One region of the Pseudomonas sp. Q1-7 genome, then DNA from elsewhere that is predicted to be linked to it. Evidence: predicted binding sites of a transcription regulator. Region 1 holds the regulator's gene; each other region holds the start of a gene.
What was found. The regulator FliA, encoded in region 1, starts transcription of late flagellar genes. The targets are predictions, from matches to a motif close to CTAAAGTTTNNNNNNNNNNNGCCGNTAA.
Positions count from the first base shown of each region.

Region 2: the regulator FliA is predicted to act here: its motif matches at 2,544-2,571, upstream of PJW05_RS01640 (methyl-accepting chemotaxis protein).
Region 3: the regulator FliA is predicted to act here: its motif matches at 1,871-1,898, upstream of motA (flagellar motor stator protein MotA).

Region 1 is NZ_CP116304.1:3,989,128-3,996,574, forward strand. Features, by position in the region: gene PJW05_RS18565 (chemotaxis protein CheA) at 1-513, opposite strand, end outside; gene PJW05_RS18570 (protein phosphatase CheZ) at 526-1,314, opposite strand; gene PJW05_RS18575 (chemotaxis response regulator CheY) at 1,334-1,708, opposite strand; gene fliA (RNA polymerase sigma factor FliA) at 1,790-2,536, opposite strand; gene fleN (flagellar synthesis regulator FleN) at 2,533-3,366, opposite strand; gene flhF (flagellar biosynthesis protein FlhF) at 3,434-4,783, opposite strand; gene flhA (flagellar biosynthesis protein FlhA) at 4,799-6,922, opposite strand; gene flhB (flagellar biosynthesis protein FlhB) at 7,173-7,447, opposite strand, start outside.
Region 2 is NZ_CP116304.1:336,744-344,190, forward strand. Features, by position in the region: gene gshB (glutathione synthase) at 1-801, opposite strand, end outside; gene pilG (twitching motility response regulator PilG) at 1,068-1,475, shown strand; gene pilH (twitching motility response regulator PilH) at 1,522-1,887, shown strand; gene PJW05_RS01635 (chemotaxis protein CheW) at 1,943-2,479, shown strand; gene PJW05_RS01640 (methyl-accepting chemotaxis protein) at 2,621-4,669, shown strand; gene PJW05_RS01645 (protein-glutamate O-methyltransferase) at 4,732-5,592, shown strand; gene PJW05_RS01650 (Hpt domain-containing protein) at 5,602-7,447, shown strand, end outside.
Region 3 is NZ_CP116304.1:5,237,842-5,245,288, forward strand. Features, by position in the region: gene motB (flagellar motor protein MotB) at 1-954, opposite strand, end outside; gene motA (flagellar motor stator protein MotA) at 965-1,816, opposite strand; gene PJW05_RS24245 (HDOD domain-containing protein) at 1,952-3,457, shown strand; gene rhdA (thiosulfate sulfurtransferase) at 3,503-4,318, shown strand; gene asd (archaetidylserine decarboxylase) at 4,343-5,206, shown strand; gene PJW05_RS24260 (molecular chaperone) at 5,382-7,208, shown strand; gene PJW05_RS24265 (EAL domain-containing response regulator) at 7,268-7,447, shown strand, end outside.

The sequences.
Region 1 (7,447 bases):
GTCACCCAGGGCGTCGAGCAACTGCTCGAACTCGCTGTCGGTGATGTCGCTGGCGGACGTGGACGCCTCGGCCACCGGTGCGGGAGCGGCAGGGGCCGGTGCCACGGGTTCGGCATCGGCGCCGGCGGGCTCGGCCAGTCGCGAGAGCGCCGCCAGCAGGTCCGGCGTGGCGGGCGTGGGCTCCTTGCGCTCGCGCACCTCGCTGAACATCTCGTTGACCGTGTCCAGGGCCTGCAGCACCACGTCCATCAGTTCGGCATCCACGCGGCGTTCGCCCTTGCGCAGGATATCGAAGACGTTCTCGGCGATGTGGCAGCACTCCACCAGCGCGTTGAGCTGGAGGAAGCCGGCGCCCCCCTTCACGGTGTGGAAACCACGAAAGATCGCGTTGAGCAGGTCCATGTCGTCCGGGCGGCTTTCCAGTTCGACCAATTGCTCGGACAGTTGCTCCAGAATTTCGCCGGCCTCTACCAGGAAGTCCTGGAGGATTTCTTCATCGGCGTCGAAGCTCATTCGGTGGCTCCCCTAGAAACCAAGGCTGGATAGCAGATCGTCGACGTCGTCCTGTCCGGACACCACGTCTTCACGTTTATCGGCATGGATCTGCGGACCTTCACCCCTGGAAGGATTTTTTTGTTTTTCCTGCTCGGCGCGCAGCGCGGCGTGGTCGTGCTCGATGCCGGCGTAGCGGTCGACCTGACTGGCCATCAGCACCAGCTTGACCAGGTTGCTCTCCACTTCGGTGACCAGTTGCGTCACGCGCTTGATCACCTGACCAGTGAGGTCCTGGTAATCCTGGGCGAGCAGGATGTCGTTGAGCTTGCTGGACAGGGCATCGGTATCGCGCTGGCTGCGGCCGAGGAACTGCTCGATGCGGCGTGCCAGGTCGCGAAAACCGTCGATGCCGATTTCCCGGCGCATGAAACGCCCCCACTCCTCACCCAGTTGCTGAGCGTCGTCGCTCAGACCGTTGAGCAGCGGCGCGCTTTCCTCCACCAGGTCCATGGTGCGGTTGGCGGCTTTCTCGGTCATCTGCACCACGTAGGACAGGCGATCGGTCGCGTCGGCGATCTGCGACATTTCCTGGGCATGGGGCAGGTGCGGGTCGATCTGGAAGTTGACAATGGCGTTGTGCAGCTCACGGGTGAGCTTGCCGACTTCCTGGTACAGGCCGCGATCGCGAACCTGGTTCAACTCGTGGATAAGTTGCACGGCATCGGTGAAATTGCCCTTCTCAAGGCTTTCGACCAATTCCCGCGCACGGACTTTCAGGGTCGACTCGAAGTCTCCCAGCAGGTGTTCATTCTGGTCCATGGTGCCCTCGCGGCTGACATCAGCCGTTGACCCGCTCGAAGATCTTCTCGATTTTTTCTTTCAGCACCTGGGCAGTGAAAGGTTTGACCACGTAGCCGTTCACACCGGCCTGGGCGGCCTCGATGATCTGCTCGCGCTTGGCCTCGGCCGTCACCATCAGGACCGGCAGATGCTTCAGGCGCTCGTCGGCGCGCACCGCGCGCAGCAGATCGATGCCGGTCATGCCGGGCATGTTCCAGTCGGTCACGAGGAAATCGAAGTTGCCGCTGTGCAGCATCGGCAGGGCGGTTGTGCCGTCGTCGGCTTCGGCGGTATTGGTGAAGCCCAAGTCACGCAAGAGGTTCTTGATGATCCGTCTCATCGTCGAGAAATCGTCAACGATGAGGATTTTCATGTTTTTGTCCAAGTCGACCTCCGTACAGTCTCAAACGCCCCTCTTGCCGGGAGCGCACTCATATCTGGAAGTGGTGCCGGTTCAACGCGCGCGCCATTCGCCCAGCCGCGCGCGCAGACGTGCCGCGCATTGGCTGTGCAACTGGCTGACCCGTGATTCGCTGACCCCCAGCACTTCACCAATTTCCTTCAAATTCAGTTCTTCGTCGTAATACAGCGCCAGCACCAGGCGCTCCCGCTCCGGCAGGTTCGCGATGGCATCGGCCAGCGCGGCCTGGAAGCGGTCTTCTTCCAGATCATGGGAAGGCGAGAATTGGGTGACACCGGCGTCCTCGTGCATGCCGCCCTGCTCGCCGTCCTGCAACAGGTCGTCGAAGCTGAACAGGCGGCTGCCCAAGGTGTCGCTCAGGATGCCGTAGTAGTCTTCGAGACTCAATTCAAGTTCGGCAGCAACTTCCTGATCTTTAGCGTCGCGTCCCGTTCTGGCCTCGATGGCGCGGATCGCGTCGCTCACCATGCGGGTGTTGCGATGCACCGAGCGCGGCGCCCAGTCGCCCTTGCGGACCTCGTCGAGCATGGCCCCGCGAATGCGGATACCGGCATAGGTCTCGAAGCTGGCGCCCTTGCTGCCGTCATACTTCTTCGAGGCTTCGAGCAAGCCGATCATCCCGGACTGCATCAGGTCTTCGACCTGCACGCTGGCCGGCAGGCGCGCGAGCAGGTGGTAGGCGATGCGCTTGACCAGGGGGGCGTAACGCTCGATCAACTGATGTTGCGAATCCCTCGCCTGTGCCTTGCCGTACATACGCAGTCCAGTGGCGGGTGTCATACGGGGTTTTCCGCGCTCGGCTGCCGGACCAGCCGCTCGACGAAGAACTCCAGGTGGCCCCGCGGATTGGCCGGCAGCGGCCAGCTGTCGACCTTCTGCGCGATGGCCTTGAAGGCCAGCGAGCACTTCGAGCGCGGGAACGCTTCGTAGACCGCGCGTTGCTTCTGCACCGCCTTGCGCACCGACTCGTCGTAGGGAACGGCGCCCACGTACTGCAGGGCGACGTCGAGGAAGCGGTCGGTGACCTTGGTCAGCTTGGCGAACAGGTTGCGCCCTTCCTGCGGGCTGTGGGCCATGTTGGCCAGCACGCGGAAGCGGCTCATGCCGTAGTCGCGGTTGAGCAGCTTGATCAGTGCGTAAGCGTCGGTGATGGAGGTCGGCTCGTCGCAGACCACCACGATCACTTCCTGGGCCGCGCGGACGAAGCTGACCACCGAATCGCCGATGCCGGCGGCGGTGTCGATCACCAGCACGTCGAGGTTGTCGCTGATGTCGCTGAATGCCTGGATCAGGCCGGCGTGCTGCATGGGCGAAAGCTGCACCATGCTCTGGGTGCCGGAGGCGGCCGGGACGATGCGGATGCCCCCCGGCCCCTGCAACAGCACGTCGCGCAGGTCACATTCGCCATTGATCACATCGGCCAGGGTGCGTTTGGCGGTGAGGCCGAGCAGGACGTCGACGTTGGCCAGGCCGAGGTCGGCGTCCAGCAGCATGACGCGACGACCGAGATCGGCCAGCGCCAGCGAAAGGTTCACCGACACGTTGGTCTTGCCGACGCCACCCTTGCCGCCGGTCACCGCGATCACCTGTACGGGATGCATACTACCCATTTCAAATACCTTGCCTTGGGCCACTTGGGTGTCTAGCACCGCCCTCTCCGGGGCGGTTCACACTTCTTCAACCGGCGCGCCGCGCCGGATTCTGGTACAGCCCGGCGAACAGGTCGGCCATGGCTTCTTCGCTCGGATCTTCCGGCGCCTGGAGGCTGACCGCGCGGCTCACCAGCTGGTGGCTGCGCGGAACCTGCAGATCATCCGGGATTCGCGGACCGTCGGCCAGATAGGCTACCGGGAGATGCTGGCCGATAGCCAGCCCCAAAACCTCGCCGAGACTGGCCGCTTCGTCCGCCTTGGTGATGATGCAGCCGACCAGGCCGCAACGCTTGTAGCTGTGATAGGCCGCCTTGAGTACCTGGCTCTGACTGGTGGCGGCCATCACCAGGTAATTCTTCGCGTTTATCGCCCGGCTGGCCAGCGCTTCGAGCTGCATGGCCAGGGCCGGATCGTTGACCGGCAGACCGGCGGTATCGATCAGCACCACGCGCTTGCGGACCAGAGGCGCCAGGGCCTGGGTCAGCGACTGGCCCGGATCGACCAGGGTCACCGGCACGTTGAGGATGCGGCCGAGGGTCTTGATCTGCTCCTGGGCGCCGATGCGGAAGCTGTCCATGCTCACCAGCGCGACGCTCTGGGCGCCGTACTTGAGCACGTAGCGGGCAGCCAGCTTGGCCAGCGTGGTGGTCTTGCCCATGCCGGCCGGGCCGACCAGGGCGATCACCCCGCCCTCTTCCAGCGGCTCGTTCTGCGGCGTGCGGATCGCGTGGGCCAGGTGCGCCAGCAGCATGCGCCAGGCCTGGCGCGGCTCCTTGACGCCCGCCACCTTGTCCAGCAGCGCGCGGGACAGTTCGGCCGGCAGCCCCATGCGCTGCAGGCGGCGCCAGAGGCTTGCCTGCTGCGGACGGCGGCTCTGCATCTGGCCCCAGGCGATGGAGCCCAGTTGCACTTCGATCAGTTCGCGCAGGCCGCTCAGTTCGAAGCGCATCGCGTCCAGGGCAGCCTGGTCGACGGCGGCGGGCTTGGGCGCGCCGACCGACTCCAGCGGACGCGGCACGCTGCGCGGACGGGCCATGGCGGCGGACAGGGCGGCTTCCGGCAGCTCCGACTCGATGGCGGTCAACGGCTCACCGGCGAACAATTGACGGTCCTTGCCGGCGTCGGCCTGGGCGCGGGTGGTCAGCTCCGCCTGCGCCTGGGCGATACGCGCCTGGGTCTTGCGCAGCTCGGCTTCGAGGGCCGGATTCGGCTTGCTCGGCGCCGGCGCGGGCAGTGGGTAGTCCAGCGCCGCGGTCAGCTCGACACCGCCGGCAACCCGACGGTTACCGATGATGGCGGCATCCGCGCCCAGTTCATCACGCACCAGCTTCATGGCCTGACGCATATCGGCGGCGAAGAAACGTTTGACCTGCATGGTCCTTGACCTCGGTTAGTTCTGCCCCACAGTCGCGACTATGGTGACCTGCTTGTTGTCCGGAATTTCCTGGTAGGCCAGGACGTGCATGGTTGGCACGGCGAGCCTTGCGAAGCGCGACATCATCGCCCGGATCGGCCCGGCCACCAGCAGGATCGCCTGCTTGCCGAGCATCTCCTGGCGCTGCGCCGCTTCCACCAGGGAACGTTGCAGCTTCTCGGCCATTCCGGGTTCGAGGAGAACGCCATCTTCCGAACCCTGTCCGGCCTTCTGCAGGCTATTCAGCAATATCTGTTCCAACCTGGGCTCCAGGGTGATCACAGGCAGCTCCGGCTCTAGTCCCACAATGCTTTGCACGATTGCGCGAGCCAGCGAGACGCGGACCGCCGCCACCAGCGCGGCGGGATCTTGACTCTTCGGGGCGACGTTGGCGATGGCCTCGGCGATGGTGCGGATGTCGCGAACCGGCACCTGCTCCTGCAGCAACGCCTGCAGCACCTTGAGCAGGGTCGACAGCGACACCATGCCCGGTACCAGCTCTTCGGCCAGGCGCGGCGAACTCTTGGCGAGGTTCTGCATCAGTTGCTGGACTTCTTCGTGGCCCAGCAACTCGTGGGCATGCTTGTGCAATACCTGGTTGAGGTGGGTGGCGACCACGGTGCTGGCGTCGACCACCGTGTAGCCGAGGGACTGCGCCTGGTCGCGCTGATTGACGTCGATCCACACCGCTTCCAGGCCGAATGCCGGATCCTTGGCAGCGATGCCGTTGAGGGTGCCGAACACCTGGCCGGGGTTGATCGCCAGTTCGCGGTCCGGGTAGACCTCCGCCTCGGCCACGCTGACGCCCATCAGCGTCAGGCGGTAGGCGTTGGGCAGCAGGTCGAGGTTGTCGCGAATATGCACCGAGGGCATCAGGAAGCCCATCTCCTGGGACAGCTTCTTGCGTACGCCCTTGATCCGCGCCAGCAACTGGCCGCCCTGGTTGCGGTCCACCAGCGGAATCAACCGATAGCCCACCTCCAGGCCCACCAGGTCCACCGGCGTCACGTCATCCCAGCCCAGTTCCTTGGTTTCCTGGGCACGCTGGGCGGGCAGCAGCTCCTGCTGGCGCTTCTCTTCCTGCACCGTCTCTTCCTTGGCCTTCTTCTGCTTCTGCCAGATCCACCAGGCACCGCCGGCGGCCACCAGGCCCAGGCCGACGAAAGACATGTGCGGCATGCCCGGCACCAGCCCCATGGCAATGAGGATGGCGGCAGACACCGCCAGTGCCTTGGGCGAGGCGAACATTTGCCGGTTGACCTGCTGGCCCATGTCCTCGGAGGTGGACACGCGGGTCACCATGATCGCCGCCGCGGTGGACAACAGCAGCGACGGAACCTGCGCCACCAGGCCGTCGCCGATGGTCAGCAGGGAATAGATGCGACCGGCGTCGCCGAAGCTCAGGCCGTGCTGCAGCATGCCGATGGCAATGCCGCCCAGCAGGTTGATGAAGAGGACCAGCAGGCCGGCGATGGCGTCGCCACGGACGAACTTGCTGGCACCGTCCATGGAGCCGTAGAAGTCGGCCTCCTGGGACACCTCGGTACGGCGCTTCTTGGCCTCGGCCTGGTCGATCAGGCCGGCGTTGAGATCCGCATCGATGGCCATCTGCTTGCCCGGCATGGCATCCAGGGTGAAACGCGCGCTCACTTCGGAGATACGCCCGGCACCCTTGGTGACCACCACGAAGTTGATGATCATCAGGATCGCGAAGACCACGGCACCGACCACGTAGTTGCCGCCCACCACCACATCGCCAAAGGCCTGGATCACCTTGCCCGCGGCGTCGTGGCCGTCCTGCCCGTGAAGCAGCACCACGCGAGTGGAGGCCACGTTCAGCGCCAGGCGCAGCAGGGTGGCCACCAGCAGGATGGTGGGGAAGACCGCGAAGTCCAGCGGGCGCATGGCGTACACGCACACCAGCAGCACGACGATGGACAGGGCGATGTTGAAGGTGAAGAAGACGTCCAGCAGGAAAGGCGGCACCGGCAGGGTCATCATGCCCAGCATCACCAGCACCAGCAGCGGCACCCCCAGGTTGCCGCGGCCGATGCCCATCAGGTTATTGCGGACATTGCCGATCAGTTGCGTACGATCCACTGCTGCTCCCCTACCCCTTTCGCGGAATCCTGCTCCGCACATCCAATCTTTTGACGCCCGAAGGCGGCGTCACAGCCCTTGTGCAAGAAGCTTTCCAACTTCACCAAATGATTGATTTTCGGGAGAAAACCCGTAGGAGCGAATTCATTCGCGATGCAGGTCGCAGACCTGCCCTCGAATATGACCGGGGGCTGCTGCGCAGCCCTTTCGCGAATGAATTCGCTCCCACAAGGGAGAGGTGGAGCTCAGGTCACTCGTCGCGCCGCAGCTCCGCCGGGATCGGCAGGTCGCGCAGCGGATCCGGACGCTTGCCCTTGCCGGCGCGGAACTGCTTGAGCTGGTAGACGTAGGCCAGCACCTGGGCCACGGCCAGGTAGAGGCCGGCGGGGATTTCCTGGTCCAGCTCGGTGGAGTAGTACACCGCCCGCGCCAGGGCCGGGGATTCCAGCACCGTCACCCGGCTTTCCTGGGCGATCTCGCGGATCTTCAGCGCGGTGAAGTCGTTGCCCTTGGCCAGCAGGAGCG
Region 2 (7,447 bases), 2.1 Mb from region 1:
GCCTTTCTCCCTCAGGGTCGGGCCCACGGTGGCGGCGATCTCGCGGTCGCGCTCGGTCAGCGGACGGGCCTCGCCACGGCCGCCGGCAGCCAGGTTGCCACGGGTCTCGCCGGCGGCGGGGATGCGTGCCAGGCAGTAAGGCACCGGCTCGCCGTCGATCATCAGGATGCGCTTGTCGCCGTCCTTGATCGCCGGCAGGTAGCGCTGCGCCATGATCTGCTGGCTGCCGTGCTGGGTCAGGGTTTCGAGGATCACCGAGAGGTTCGGGTCGCCGGCGCGGTGGCGGAAGATCGAAGAGCCCCCCATGCCATCAAGGGGTTTGAGAATGATGTCACGCTGTTCTTCGGCAAACTCGCGCAGAATGTCCGCTCGTCGGCTGACCAGGGTCGGCGGCGCGCACTGGGGGAACAGGGTGGCGAAGAACTTCTCGTTGCAGTCGCGGAGACTCTGCGGGCGGTTGACCACCAGCACGCCGGCCCGTTCGGCCTGCTCCAGCAGGTAGGTGGAGTAGACGAATTCGTTGTCGAACGGGGGGTCCTTGCGCATCAGGATCACGTCAAGGTCGGAAAGCGGCGTGTCGGTTTCGCCGTCCAGTTCGAACCAGTGGTCGGGATCGAGAAATACCTTCAGAGGGCGCATGCGCGCGCGAGCTTCACCGTTTTTCTGGTATAGGTCCTGCTGTTCCATGTAGAACAGCGACCAGCCGCGCTCCTGGGCCGCCAGCAGCATGGCCAGGGAGCTGTCCTTCTTGAAGGAGATTTGCGCAATGGGGTCCATGACGATCCCGAGGCGAACGCTCATGGGGGGTCTCCGCAACAGGTTTCAAGGGGCGCGCCAGACACGGCGGGCCGGTTGGATAAGGCGCTCAGGGTGGCGCCGGCATTGATTGCGGTCAAGGGAAAAACCTTCCCTGGAAGGGGAGGAATCACAGATGCGGGGGCGTGTAGCTTGCGTCTGGAGACTGTGCTAAAAAGGCCCGACGATTGGGTCGCAGCCCATCGGTTGCAGGGCCTCAGGCACATATATAAAGCAGAATAACGACTCACCGAGGCGATGGTAGGGCGAACATGGAACAGCATTCCGAGGGTTTGAAGGTCATGGTGATCGACGATTCGAAGACGATTCGTCGCACCGCCGAGACTTTGCTCAAGAAGGTGGGGTGCGAGGTCATCACTGCAGTCGATGGTTTCGATGCCTTGGCCAAGATCGCCGATTCCCACCCGAACATCATCTTCGTCGACATCATGATGCCGCGCCTGGACGGGTATCAGACCTGTGCCCTGATCAAGAACAACAGTGCTTTCAAGTCCACCCCGGTGATCATGCTGTCCTCCAAGGACGGCCTGTTCGACAAGGCCAAGGGTCGCATCGTCGGTTCCGATCAGTACCTCACCAAGCCCTTCAGCAAGGAAGAGCTGCTCGGCGCGATCAAGACTCACGTCCCTGATTTCACCCCGGTGGAGCAAGCCTCCTGAAGTCCGGCCTTGATGGCCGGTGAAGCCTTTCCGTATGGGGAACACCATGGCTCGTATTCTGATTGTTGATGACTCGCCGACTGAGATGTACAAGTTGACCGCCATGCTCGAAAAGCATGGCCATCAGGTACTCAAGGCCGAGAACGGCGCCGATGGCGTGGCCCTGGCCCGCCAGGAGAAGCCGGACGCCGTCCTGATGGACATCGTGATGCCCGGTCTCAACGGCTTCCAGGCGACCCGTCAACTGACCAAGGACGCCGAAACCAGCCATATTCCGGTGATCATCGTCACCACCAAGGACCAGGAAACCGACAAGGTCTGGGGCAAGCGCCAAGGCGCCAAGGACTACCTGACCAAGCCGATCGAAGAAGACACCCTGATCAAGACGCTGAACGCCGTACTGGCCGGCTGACTGCCGCGCCAGGCCCCGAACCATAACTATTACAAGCAGGCCAAGGCCGGTCGCCATGTCGGACTCACAGACTCCCTTCCAGCTCCTCTTCGCGATCGACCAGCGCTGCCGTGCGCTGGCGGCGGGCCTGCCTGCCCAGCAACAGGTGGTGCAGAGCTGGAGCGGCATCGGATTCCGCATGGGCGAGCGCCTGTTCGTGGCCCCCATGGGGGAGGTTTCCGAAGTGCTGCATGAGCCGCGCTTCACCTCGCTCCCCGGCGTGAAGACCTGGGTCAAGGGCGTTTCCAACGTCCGTGGCCGGCTGCTGCCGATCATGGACCTGTGCGGTTTCTTCGGCAGCGACCTGTCGCCCTTGCGCAAGCAGCGCCGGGTCCTGGTGGTGGACCACCAGGAGATATTCGCTGGCCTGGTGGTCGACGAAGTCTTCGGCATGCAGCATTTTCTGGTGGACGCCTTCAGCGAGGAGCTGCCTCCGCTGGAGGCCAGCATCCAGCCTTTCATCCATGGCGTCTTCCATCGCGAGCAGCCCTGGCTGGTATTCAGCCCGCATGCGCTCGCGCAGCACCAGGCGTTCCTCGAGGTCGCTGTCTAGGTTCGACGCGGGGCGCGCGGCGCTCCGTACGGGTCTCCGGCGGCGAAGCTCCGGGGGCCGTTGCTTCAAGGTTGGGCCGGCCTTGCCGGCCCTTTGGCGTTACATGGGAATACAGTGGTTGGTCCAGGCGGGGGCCCGATAATGAAAAGACTGAACGCAGGCAATCTGTTTTCCGGGGTGCGCAGCACATCGCTGATCGCCGGACTCTTCGTGGTCCTGATCATCGCCATGGTGCTGCTGTTCGCGAACTTCGCGTACCTCAATACCCAGGCGAACCATGACAAGGAATACATCAGTCACGCCGGCGAGCTGCGCGTGCTGTCCCAGCGTATCGCGAAGAACTCCAGTGAAGCCGCGGCGGGCAAGGCCGAGGCCTTCGCCTTGCTGAAGGACGCGCGCAACGACTTCGACCAGCGCTGGAATTTCCTGCTGAAAGGCGACGCTTCCACCAGCCTGCCCGCCGCGCCCGATGCCGTGAAGGCCGAGATGGACGCCGTGCAGAAGGACTGGGAAAGCCTGCGCAAGAACGCCGACGCCATCCTTACCAGCGAGCAGACCGTACTTTCCCTGCACCAGGTAGCCGCCACCCTGGCCGAGACCATTCCGCAGCTGCAGGTCGAGTACGAGGAAGTGGTGGACATCCTGCTGGAAAGCGGCGCCCCCGCCAGCCAGGTGTCCGTGGCCCAGCGCCAGTCGCTGCTGGCCGAACGTATCCTCGGCTCGGTGAACAAGGTGCTGGCCGGCGACGAGGACTCGGTGCAGGCCGCCGACATGTTCGGTCGCGACGCCAGCCTGTTCGGCCGCGTCCTGAACGCCATGCTCGAAGGCAACGCGGCGATGGAGATCACCAAGGTCACCAACACCGAAGCCCTGGAGCGCCTGCAGGAGATTTCCGAGCTCTTCGAATTCGTTTCCGGCTCGGTGGACGAGATTCTCGAAACCTCGCCCGAACTCTTCCAGGTCCGCGAGTCCGCCAACACCATCTTCACTGGCTCCCAGACCCTGCTGGACAAGGCCTCCGGCCTGACTACCGGTTTCGAGAACCTGGCCGGCGGCCGTGGCCTGAATACCCTCGCCGGCTACGTACTGGGCGCCATCGCCCTGGGCGCGATCATCCTCATCGGCCTGGTGATGGTACAGAGCACGCGCAACCGACTGGCCGAGACCGCGGCGAAGAACGAACGTAACCAGGCCGCGATCTTGCGTCTGCTCGACGAGATCGCCGACCTCGCCGACGGTGACCTGACCGTGGCCGCGACCGTGACCGAGGATTTCACCGGTGCGATCGCCGACTCCATCAACTACTCCATCGACCAGCTCCGCGAACTGGTGGAAACCATCAACCTGACCGCCGTGCAGGTGGCCGCCGCCGCCCAGGAAACCCAGGCCACCGCCATGCACCTGGCCGAGGCATCCGAGCACCAGGCACAGGAAATCGCCGGCGCGTCCGCCGCGATCAACGAAATGGCCGTGTCCATTGACCAGGTATCGGCGAACGCCTCGGAATCCTCGGCGGTAGCGGAGCGTTCCGTAGCCATCGCCAACAAGGGCAACGAAGTGGTGCACAACACCATCACCGGCATGGACAACATCCGTGAACAGATCCAGGACACCTCGAAGCGGATCAAGCGCCTCGGTGAGTCGTCCCAGGAGATCGGTGACATCGTGAGCCTGATCAACGACATCGCCGACCAGACCAACATCCTCGCCCTGAACGCCGCTATCCAGGCGTCCATGGCCGGCGACGCGGGCCGCGGCTTCGCCGTGGTGGCGGACGAAGTACAGCGCCTCGCGGAACGTTCCTCCGCCGCGACCAAACAGATCGAGGCCCTGGTGAAGACCATTCAGACCGACACCAACGAGGCGGTGATCTCCATGGAGCAGACCACCTCCGAAGTGGTCCGCGGCGCCCACCTGGCGCAGGACGCCGGTGTGGCCCTGGAAGAGATCGAGAAGGTATCCAAGACCCTTGCGGCGCTGATCCAGAACATCTCCAACGCCGCTCGTCAGCAGGCGTCCTCTGCCGGCCACATCTCCAACACCATGAACGTGATCCAGGAGATCACCTCGCAGACCTCCGCCGGTACCACCGCTACCGCGAAGAGCATCGGCAACCTGGCGAAGATGGCCAGCGAGATGCGCAAGTCGGTTTCCGGCTTCAAGTTGCCGGAAGCCCAGGACATAGCCTGAGCAGGGGAGGCGCCGCGGCCTGAGGTCGCGGCATGACGGCCATGAATCAAGGGCACGACAGCATGCAGCCAGGCGGCGTCTGGGCCTTGAAACCCCTGGCCGACATGACGACAGCGGAGTTCCACGACTGGCAGAAGCTGCTCGAGGAACGTACCGGCGTGGTGGTCAACGACCAGCGCCGTTCCTTCCTCCAGGCCAACCTCAGCGCGCGGATGCGTGAGCTCGGGGTGCAGGATTACGCCAGCTACTATCGGCAGGTCACCGACGGTCCGCGTGGCGCGGTGGAGTGGTCGACCCTGCTGGACCGCCTGACCGTGCAGGAAACCCGCTTTTTCCGTCACCCGGCATCCTTCGAGCTGCTTGCCGACTACTTGCGCGGCCGCGTCGAGGGAGGCCTGGCGCGGCCCCTGGAGATCTGGAGCGTGGGTTGCTCCAGCGGTGAAGAGCCCTATTCCCTGGCCATGCTGGCGGCCGAGGCGCTTAGTGGTACCGAACAGCCGAACTACTACGGCGTGACCGGCACCGACATCAGCCTCAGCGCCCTGGCCAAGGCCCGCGAGGGCCTGTACGGCGCCCGGCGTCTGGAACAACTGGATGCGGCGCTCGCCGAGCGCTATTTCCAGGTGCAGGAAGACGGTCGCTACAAGGTAGTGCCGAGCCTGGCCGCGCGGATGTGTTGCGCCCGGCTCAATGTGCTGGAACTGGCCAAGGCGCCAATGTCCGGCATGGACGTAATTTTCTGCCAGAACCTGTTGATCTACTTCCGCCGCTGGCGCCGCCGGGAAATCCTCAACCGCCTGGCCGAGCGCCTGGCGCCGGGAGGCCTGATGGTGCTGGGCGTGGGCGAAGTAGTGGGTTGGCAACATCCGGACCTTGAGCCGGTGGCCAACGAACAGGTTCTGGCATTCACCCGGAAGGGATAGCAGACGGCTATGACTGATCGGCACGACTACGTCGCCCTCGAGTGGGTCAAGGGCGAGATCGCGGAAACCCTGAAGCAGGCGCGGCAGGCCCTGGAGGCCTTCGTCGAAAACCCGCAGGACCCGACACGGATGCGCTTCTGCCTGACCTATATCCACCAGGTCCAGGGCACGCTGCAGATGGTCGAGTTCTACGGCGCGGCCCTGCTCGCCGAGGAAATGGAGCGCCTGGCCCAGGCCCTGATGGAAGACCGCGCGGCCAACCGGGGCGAGGCCCTGGAAGTGCTGATGCAGGCCATCCTGCAACTGCCGCCCTATCTGGACCGCATCCAGAGTGCGCGCCGCGACCTGCCGATGGTCCTGCTACCGCTGCTCAACGACCTGCGCGCTGCCCGTGGCGAGAACCTGCTGTCGGAAACCAGCCTGTTCGCCCCGGACCTCTCTCGCGTGCTGCCAGCCCTGTCCATGGACACCCTGGCGCGGATGCGTACCGCCGAGCTGTCGGTGCTGCTGCGCAAGCTGCGGCAGATGCTGCAGACGGCCCTGGTGGGCGTGATCCGCAACCAGGACCTGGCCGCCAACCTCGGTTACATGGCACGGGTCTTCGCCCGCCTCGAATCCCTCTGCCAGGATGCGCCGCTCGGCCCGCTCTGGCAGATCGCCTCCGGCCTGGTGGAAGGCCTGGCCAACGGCTCGGTGGTCAACGGCTCCTCGGTGCGCAACCTGCTGCGCCAGGTGGACAAGGAGCTCAAGCGCCTGCTGGAGCAGGGGGCCGATGGTTTCAACCAGGCGGCGCCGGAAGAGCTGGTGAAGAACCTGCTGTTCTACGTCGCCAAGGCGCCGGCCCAGTCACCGCGCATCCGTGCCCTGAAGGAGCGCTACCGCCTCGACGAAGCCCTGCCGGATACCTCCGTGGTCGACGAAGAGCGCGCCCGCCTCGCCGGCCCCGACCGCGATGCCATGCGCTCGGTGGTGACCGCCCTCTGCGAGGAACTGGTGCGGGTCAAGGACAGCCTCGACCTGTTCGTGCGCAGCGATCGCAGCGGCGTGGCTGAGTTGGACGCCCTGTTGCCGCCGCTCAAGCAGATCGCCGACACCCTGGCGGTGCTCGGTTTCGGCCAGCCGCGCAAGGTCATCCTCGACCAGATCGACGTGATTCACGGCCTGTCCCTCGGCCAGCGCGAACCCAGCGATGCGGTGCTGATGGATGTCGCCGGTGCGCTGCTCTACGTCGAAGCCACCCTGGCCGGCATGGTCGGCCCGGTGGAAGAAGGTGCTACCGAAGAGAGTCACCTGCCCACCACCGATGTGGCACAGATCCACCAGTTGGTGATCAAGGAGGCGCGCAACGGCCTGGAACAGGCCAAGGACGCCATCATCGAGTTCATCGCCTCGCAGTGGAATCACGAACACCTGGCCCGTGTGCCGGAGCTGCTGACCCAGGCCCGGGGTGGTCTGGCGATGATCCCCCTGCCGCGCGCCGCTGCCCTGCTGGGCGCCTGCAACCGCTATATCCAGGAGCAACTGCTGGCGCGCAAGGCCGTGCCCAACTGGCAGAGCCTGGATACCCTCGCCGATGCCATCACCAGCGTCGAGTACTACCTCGAACGCCTGTCCGAAGACCATGCCGCCCAGGGCGACCTGATCCTCGACGTGGCCGAGGAAAGTTTGGCCACCCTGGGTTATCCGCTTCAGGAGAAGCCCTCCATCCTCGATCGTGTGGAGGAGGACGAGACCCCCGCGCCCCTGGCCGATCCGTTGCAGGAAATCGAAGTGCTGGCTGCCGAAGAGTCGGAGCTGCAGCAGCATCTGGACCCGGACGATGAACCGGAAGCGCAGATGCCCGAGAACCTGGCCC
Region 3 (7,447 bases), 1.2 Mb from region 1:
GGCACTCGGGATGTCGGCCGGTGCCTGGGGTTGGGGAACCTCGGACTGGGGTGCCGCAGGTGTGTCGTTTTCAACCGGTTCCGCCTGTTCGCCTTCGATGTCGCGCTGGGCCTTCTTGGTCAGGACGATGATGTCGATACGGCGGTTGACCGGGTTGAACGGGTCCTTGCGGTCGAACAGCGCCGAGGACGCGTAACCCACTACCCGCGCCACCTGGCCCTCCGGATAGCCCCCGGCGATCAGCGTTCGGCGGGCGGCATTGGCGCGTCCTGCGGACAGCTCCCAGTTGCCGAACTCGACATCGCCGGCATAGGGCTTGGCGTCGGTGTGGCCGCTGATGCTGATCTTGTTCGGCACGGTCTTGATGGTCTCGGCGAGGATCAGCAGGATGTCTTCGAAATAGGGCTGCAATCGCGCACTGCCGAGATCGAACATGGGCCGGTTGGCAGCGTCCATGATCTGGATGCGCAGGCCGTCCTGGGTGATCTCGAAAAGGATCTGGTCCTTGAACTTGCGCAGCTCGGGGTTCTCCTCGACCTTGTTCTGCAGCTCCTGCAGCAGGAGTTCCAGGCGCTCCCGCTCGATCTGGTCAGCCATCGTCTCGACCTGCCGGGCGTCGACGGGCGTGGAGTCGGTGGAGTCGATCGCGGCCTCCTGGGAGTCGGGCGCATCCTTCAGTTCGGGATTGAGTGTGCGGTCAGGTGCCGGAGTGGGCGTACCCCCCAGGTCGATGACGTAGGGGCTGGCACTCTCGGTGAAGCCGATGGGGTCCTTGAAATAGCCGGAGATGGCTTTTTTCTGCTCCGGGGTGGCCGAAGACAGCAGCCAGAGCACCAGGAAGAACGCCATCATCGCCGTCGCGAAGTCGGCGAAGGCGATCTTCCAGGCGCCGCCGTGGTGACCGGCGGCGTAGCGCTTGACGCGCTTGACGATGATCGGCTGGTTGTTCTCCATGACTCAGCCTTCAGCTGCCGCGCACGGCCTGCTCCAGCTCACTGAAGCTCGGGCGATGCGCCGGCAACAGCGTCTTGCGACCGAATTCCACCGCCAGCGACGGCGGCATGCCGGAGGCCGAAGCCACCAGGCAGGCCTTGATGGCCTCGAACACATTCAGCTCTTCGCGGGCATCGTGCTCCAGGGACACCGCCAGCGGGCCGAAGAAACCGTAGGCCGCGAGGATACCCAGGAAGGTCCCCACCAATGCCGCGCCCACATGCTGGCCCAGGGCGGCCTGCTCGGCCTCGCCCAGCATGGCCATGGTGACCACGATGCCGAGTACCGCGGCGACGATGCCGAAGCCGGGCAGGCCATCGGCGACGCGGTTGACCGCGTGGGACGGGTGTTCCAGCTCTTCCTTCAGGCTGGCCAGTTCCATGTCGAACAGGCCTTCCAGTTCGTGGGGCGCCATGTTGCCGGAGGACATGATGCGCAGGTAGTCGCAGATATAGGCGGTCATCCGCTCGTCTTTCAGGATGGCCGGGTACTTGCTGAAGATCGGGCTGGCGGCTGCGTCCTCGATGTCGGCCTCGATGGCCATCATCCCTTCGCGGCGGCTCTTGTTGAGGATCTCGTAGAGCAGGCGCAGCACTTCCAGGTAAAAGGCATGGGTGAAGCGCGTGCCGAACATCTTCAGCGACTTCTTGAACACGATCATCGTCATGCTGCCGGGGTTGGCCTGAAGGAAGGCCCCCAGCGCAGCACCGCCGATGATCATGACCTCGAAGGGCTGGATCAGCGCGGCGACCTTGCCGTGAGACAGGACGTACCCACCGAGCACGCTGGCGAATACGACGATGATGCCGATGATTTTTGCCATAGGAAGGAAGCTTGAAGAGTCAGTAGAAAGGGTTATGAAAAGAGCCCCTTCTAATTATCGGAAAATATGCGCCAGACTATAGCCTGTTCAGGCGAAAAGCCAGATTGGCGGCCCTCTATGTCAAGCGCAAAGCCCATGCCACGCAGCCTCGACGGCTGGATCAAACTCCTCGACGGCGTGCGCCTGCCCGTCCCCGCCAGTGCCCACGAGAAAGTCCGCCGCGCCCTTGGCGACAACCGCCGCTCCCTGCGCGATATCGCCGACCTGACCCAGGAGAGCCCAGCCCTTGCCCTCAGCCTGCTGCGCGAGGCCAATGCCTCCGCCAACCTGCTCAGCAGCCCGGCGGAAAGCCTGGAGACCGCCCTTACGCGCCTTGGCCTGAAACGCGCCGAAACACTCCTCAACCGCCTGCCCGCCGTGGCCGAGGACGAAATTCCCCAGGCACTGCGCCAACTGCAACTGATCAGCCAGCATGCCGCGCAGCAGGCCAACGGCCTGTTCGCCAGCCGCCTGGCACGCCTCTGGCAGGAAATCCACTGGTGCAGCCTGCTGTTCCTCTCGCCGCTCTGGCCGCTGCTCGCCAGTCACCCGGAACTCTTCGCCACCTGGGAAAAGCGCGTGCTGGGCGACGGCGAGCCGGCCGCCAGGGTCGAGCGCGAGCTGCTTGGCGTGCCGTTGCTGCGCCTCTGCCAGGCCCTGGCCGAGCATTGGAAGCTGCCCGACTGGATCATCCAGGGCTACCGCCTGCTGAGCGAAGACCGCCGCCTGCTGGTCCAGGCCCTGCACATCGCCCGCGACAATGAGCACCCCCTGCACCAGCAGCAACAGCTGGACGCCAATCCCGTCCTGGGCCGCTGGCTCACCCAGCCGGGCAATACCGTCCTGCTGGCCAACGGCCTGGCGGTTTCCGCCCACGCCGGCTGGGCCGAGCACCACAGCCTGCGCTGGCAGCGCCTCACCGGGCTGTTCATGAAAATGCCGCTCGACGGGCTGCAGCAGCAGGTTCACCAGCACGCCGCGCAGAGCGGACGCCTGCATGCCCGCGACGACCTCTGGCATCCCGCCGAAGCGCTGCTCTGGCCCTGGAACCAGCATCGCCTGCGGCGTGGGCCGGTCACAGCGCCGGCCCCCACTCCAGCGGCCCTGGAGGACTGGCGCCGACAATGCGCCGAGCTGATCCGCGCGCCCAGCCCCTTCACCAACGTGGTGCAGCTTTCCGCCTGCGCCCGCGACGCACTGACAAGCGGCGGCATGCGCCGGGTCCTGGTGCTGCTGGCCGACCGCAACCATAGCCGTCTGCTGGCCCAGCAACAGGCCGGACTGCCGAAGGAGGCCGGCGGCCTGCAGCTGGACCCCTGCCAGAGCCAGGTGCTGCAGCGCCTGCTGGCCCAGCCTGGTCAACTGCGCCTGGGGCCAGACAACATGGCGCAATTCTCCGCCCTGCTGCCGGGGCAATTGAAAAGCCTGTTCCCGGGGCACCACCTGATGCTGCGCTCCATCGCGCTGAACGGCCGGGTGGCCATGCTGGTGGTGGCCGACCAGGACGGCGCCCCCTTTGCCGAGATCAGCCTGCGCGCCTTCGCCAAGACAGCCCAGTGCATCGAACGCGCCCTCGCCAGCTTCGCCAGACGCGGCCGCTAGGCTTTCCTATACAATCTGCCACTTTGTCCATCCGTGGAGGCTTCCATGTCCGCCTTCTCCAACCTGCCGCTGGTGATCGAACCGGCCGAACTGGCGCCCCTGCTGGGTAGCGACGAGCTGATCCTGGTCGACCTCACCAGTGCGGCCCGTTACGCCGCCGGCCATATCCCGGGAGCCCGCTTCGTCGACCCGAAGCGCACCCAGCTCGGCCAGCCACCGGCGCCGGGCCTGCTGCCGGCCAAGGCCAACCTCGAAGCACTGTTCGGCGAGCTGGGCCACCGCACCGGGGCCACCTACGTGGTCTATGACGACGAAGGCGGCGGCTGGGCCGGCCGCTTCATCTGGCTGCTCGATGTGATCGGCCACCACCGCTACCACTACCTGAACGGCGGCCTGCACGCCTGGCTGGCCGAAGGCCGGGAAACCTCGGAAAGCCTGCCCGATGCGGTCGGCGGCCCGCTGCCCCTGACCCTGCACGACGAACCGACCGCCACCCGCGAATACCTTCTGGGCCGTCTGGGTGCTCCCGACCTGGCCATCTGGGATGCCCGCGGTCCCAGCGAGTACGACGGCACCAAGGTGCTGGCGGCCAAGGGCGGACATATACCCGGCGCGGTCAATTTCGAGTGGACCGCCGGCATGGACCCGGCCCGCGCCCTGCGCATCCGCACCGACATGGCCGAAATCCTCCAGTCCCTGGGCATCACCCCGGACAAGGAAATCGTCACCCACTGCCAGACCCACCACCGCTCCGGCTTCACCTACCTGGTGGCCAAGGCCCTCGGCTATCCCCGGGTCAAGGGCTATGCCGGCTCCTGGTCCGAGTGGGGAAATCACCCGGATACCCCCGTAGAAACCTGAGGCCCCATTCGCCAAGGAAACCCAATGAAAGAACGCATCTTCATCATCAGCCAGTACCTGCTGCCGCATCACCTGCTTTCGCGCCTGGCCGGCTGCATCGCCGAATGCCGCGTGCACTGGTTCAAGAACGCCTTCACCGCCTGGTTCGCCAAGCGCTACCAGGTGAACATGAGCGAAGCGCTGGTCGAAGACCTCACCGCCTATGAACACTTCAACGCCTTCTTCACGCGCGCACTGAAGCCCGGCGCCCGCCCACTGGATGAAACCCCTGGCGCCATCCTCTGCCCGGCCGACGGCGCCATCAGCCAGATCGGCCCGATTGAGCATGGCCGCTGCTTCCAGGCCAAGGGCCACAGCTTCAGCGTGCTGGAACTGCTCGGCGGCGATGCCGAACGCGCGGCGCCCTTCATGGGCGGCGAATTCGCCACCGTCTACCTGTCCCCCAAGGACTACCACCGCGTGCATGCGCCCCTGGGCGGCACCCTGCGGGAAATGGTCTACGTACCGGGGCGGCTGTTCTCGGTGAACCAGAGCACCGCCGAGAACGTGCCCGAACTGTTCGCCCGCAACGAGCGCGTGGTGTGCATCTTCGACACCGAACGCGGCCCGATGGCCGTGGTGCTGGTGGGGGCGATGATCGTCGCCTCGATCGAAACCACCTGGGCCGGACTGGTCACCCCGCCCAAGCGCGAACTGAAGACATTCAGCTACGACGAAGCGGCCCGCGCGCCCATCGTGCTGGAGAAGGGTGACGAACTCGGTCGTTTCAAGCTCGGCTCCACCGCCATCGTCCTGTTCGGGCCGGACCAGGTGCGCTGGGCCGAGAACGCCTGGCCCGGCAGCCAGGTACGCATGGGCCAACTGCTGGCCCTGCCCAAGGGCGAGTAATCGAACCCGACCCCGGCGAACCCTCGTGGCTCAGCCGGGGTCCCATTCTTCATCAGCACGTCACACTGCAGGCGAGTCGCCATTTGGACAGGCTGCCGTCGTGCAAGGATGCTGTTAGAGTGCTGAAATCCAACCCACTACAACTACACACGAGAAATCGGAGAAACCGATCCGGATGGACCATCAGAGCCCTCACCTGCTGTTGCGCGTCCCCGCGCCTAGCAAACAGAGCCTGTCCTTCTGCGATGCCACCCCTCGCGACCTGAAAAACTGGATCGCCCACCTACCCAAGGCCAACCTCGGCGAAACCGCTCGCCAGCTTTACCAGGCCCTGGTGGAACTCAACCAGCTCGACACCCCGACTGCGAATCGCCTGCAACTTCTGGAACTGATACGCCCGGAAGTGCATTTCGTCTGCCAACACCTGGAGCGCCACTTCCTCGGCCAGTCCATCGTTCTGGATGAGCGTCCACGCAAGGTCGCGAACCTCTGCCAGGCCCTGCAGAACCACCTGGCCGTCGGTTACAAGCTGATCGTCGTGCGCGTGGCCTCGCGCCCCAGCCTCGATCGTGAACGCGAGCAGATCCTCGGCATGGCCCTGCAACGGGCGGTGCACAGCCTGAACGGGCCGCTGATTCGCTCCAACCAGCTTTACTGTCCGGTCCCCGAAGGCCTCTGGCTGGAGCTTCACCAGCTCTACCAGCTCGCCCAGAGTCGCCGGCTCCACCGCCTTGCCGTGCGCGATCCGCTGGCTCGCCGCACCCAGGCGCTGAGCGTCGAACAGACCTATCTGGTGGCGCTGCTGCTGGGCTGCGCCCGCTGCAACCAGATGCGCCAGCATGGCATCGCCCTCCTGGCGGAAATACTCGAGGCGTGGAGTGCACTGGTGCTTCTGCAGCCGGCCGAACTGCCCTCCAGCCTCTTCGCCGTGGCGCCGCAACTGGACGGTCCGCCACGCTACAAGTCGCTGTTCCAGGGCGTCGAACAGCGGACCCTGCTGGGGCTTGACCCGCTGCCGCTGGTGGACGCCATCAAGGATTACCTGCAATTGCCCGCCGAGCAGCGCAAGCAGGCCAGCCTGCCGATGCCCGAAGGCCTCACGATCGACCTGCTGCAGCACCTGAGCTCAGCCTGGGGCGACATTTCCGAGCGCACCTTCCAACGCAATCCCGGCCAGGGCAGCCTGACCCTGTGCATCGGCATGAGCGCCCTGCACTTCTTCCTGGCCGATGAGCAGCCCTTCAGCGAAGTGCTCAAACTGCCCCAGGACATCGGCCAGGCCGTGTTCCACTCGATCAGCAAGAAACCGGCGAAGGATGTCTGGGCCAACGCCTTCGACGCCCAACCCACCCAGGGCTGGCAGCAGGGCATCCCGCTGGAAGAGATCGAATACACCCGGCCCGTTTCCGAGAACAGCACACCGCCCGCCCAGGCCAGTGCGGCACCGGAAAGCTATCCCACCTTCAATGTCGCGGTGGTCAACCACAGCCCAGGCGGCTACTGCCTGAGCTGGCCCAAGGAAGTCCCCAGCCAACTGCAGGCCGGCGAGCTCCTGGGGGTGCAGGACGCCCCCGGACAGGACTGGAGCATTGCCGTGGTTCGCTGGATTCGCCAGGTGCGCGGCGGCGGCACCCAGATGGGCATCGAACTCGTAGCGCCCCAGGCGCAATCTTGCGGCGTGCTGCTGATGCGCAAAGGCGAACAGAACAGCCATTACCTGCGCGCCCTGCTGCTGCCGGCCATAGGCGCCATTTCCCGTCCCGCCACCCTCATCACGCCCCGCCTGCCTTTCCAGGAAGGCAACAAGGTACAGATCAACCTGCATGGCGAAGAACACCGCGCCGTGCTCACCCGGCGCCTGACCAGCACCGGCAGCTTCAATCAGTTCGAATACCGCGCTTTCGAGCAGCCGACACCGCCGCAAGGGAAGCCGCTCACAGGTTCGGGAAGTCAGCCTCAGGGCGGCGAGGAAGATTTTGACTCGCTATGGAAGTCACTGTAGATTCCCGGTTCATCACCATTCGTCGCCTATTCGCGCTCGTTCGGCGCTAAGCACAGGCCATGGCCATCGAAAAGAAAACGATCCGTCTGCTGATCCTGGAAGACTCGCAGAACGAAGCCGAGCGCCTGGTCAGCCTATTCCGCAATGCCGGACGCGCCACCCGCGTCCATCGCATCCTTTCCGCCGACGACCTCAGCGAGGTCCTGCAACAGAGCTGGGACCTGCTGATCGCCGCTCCC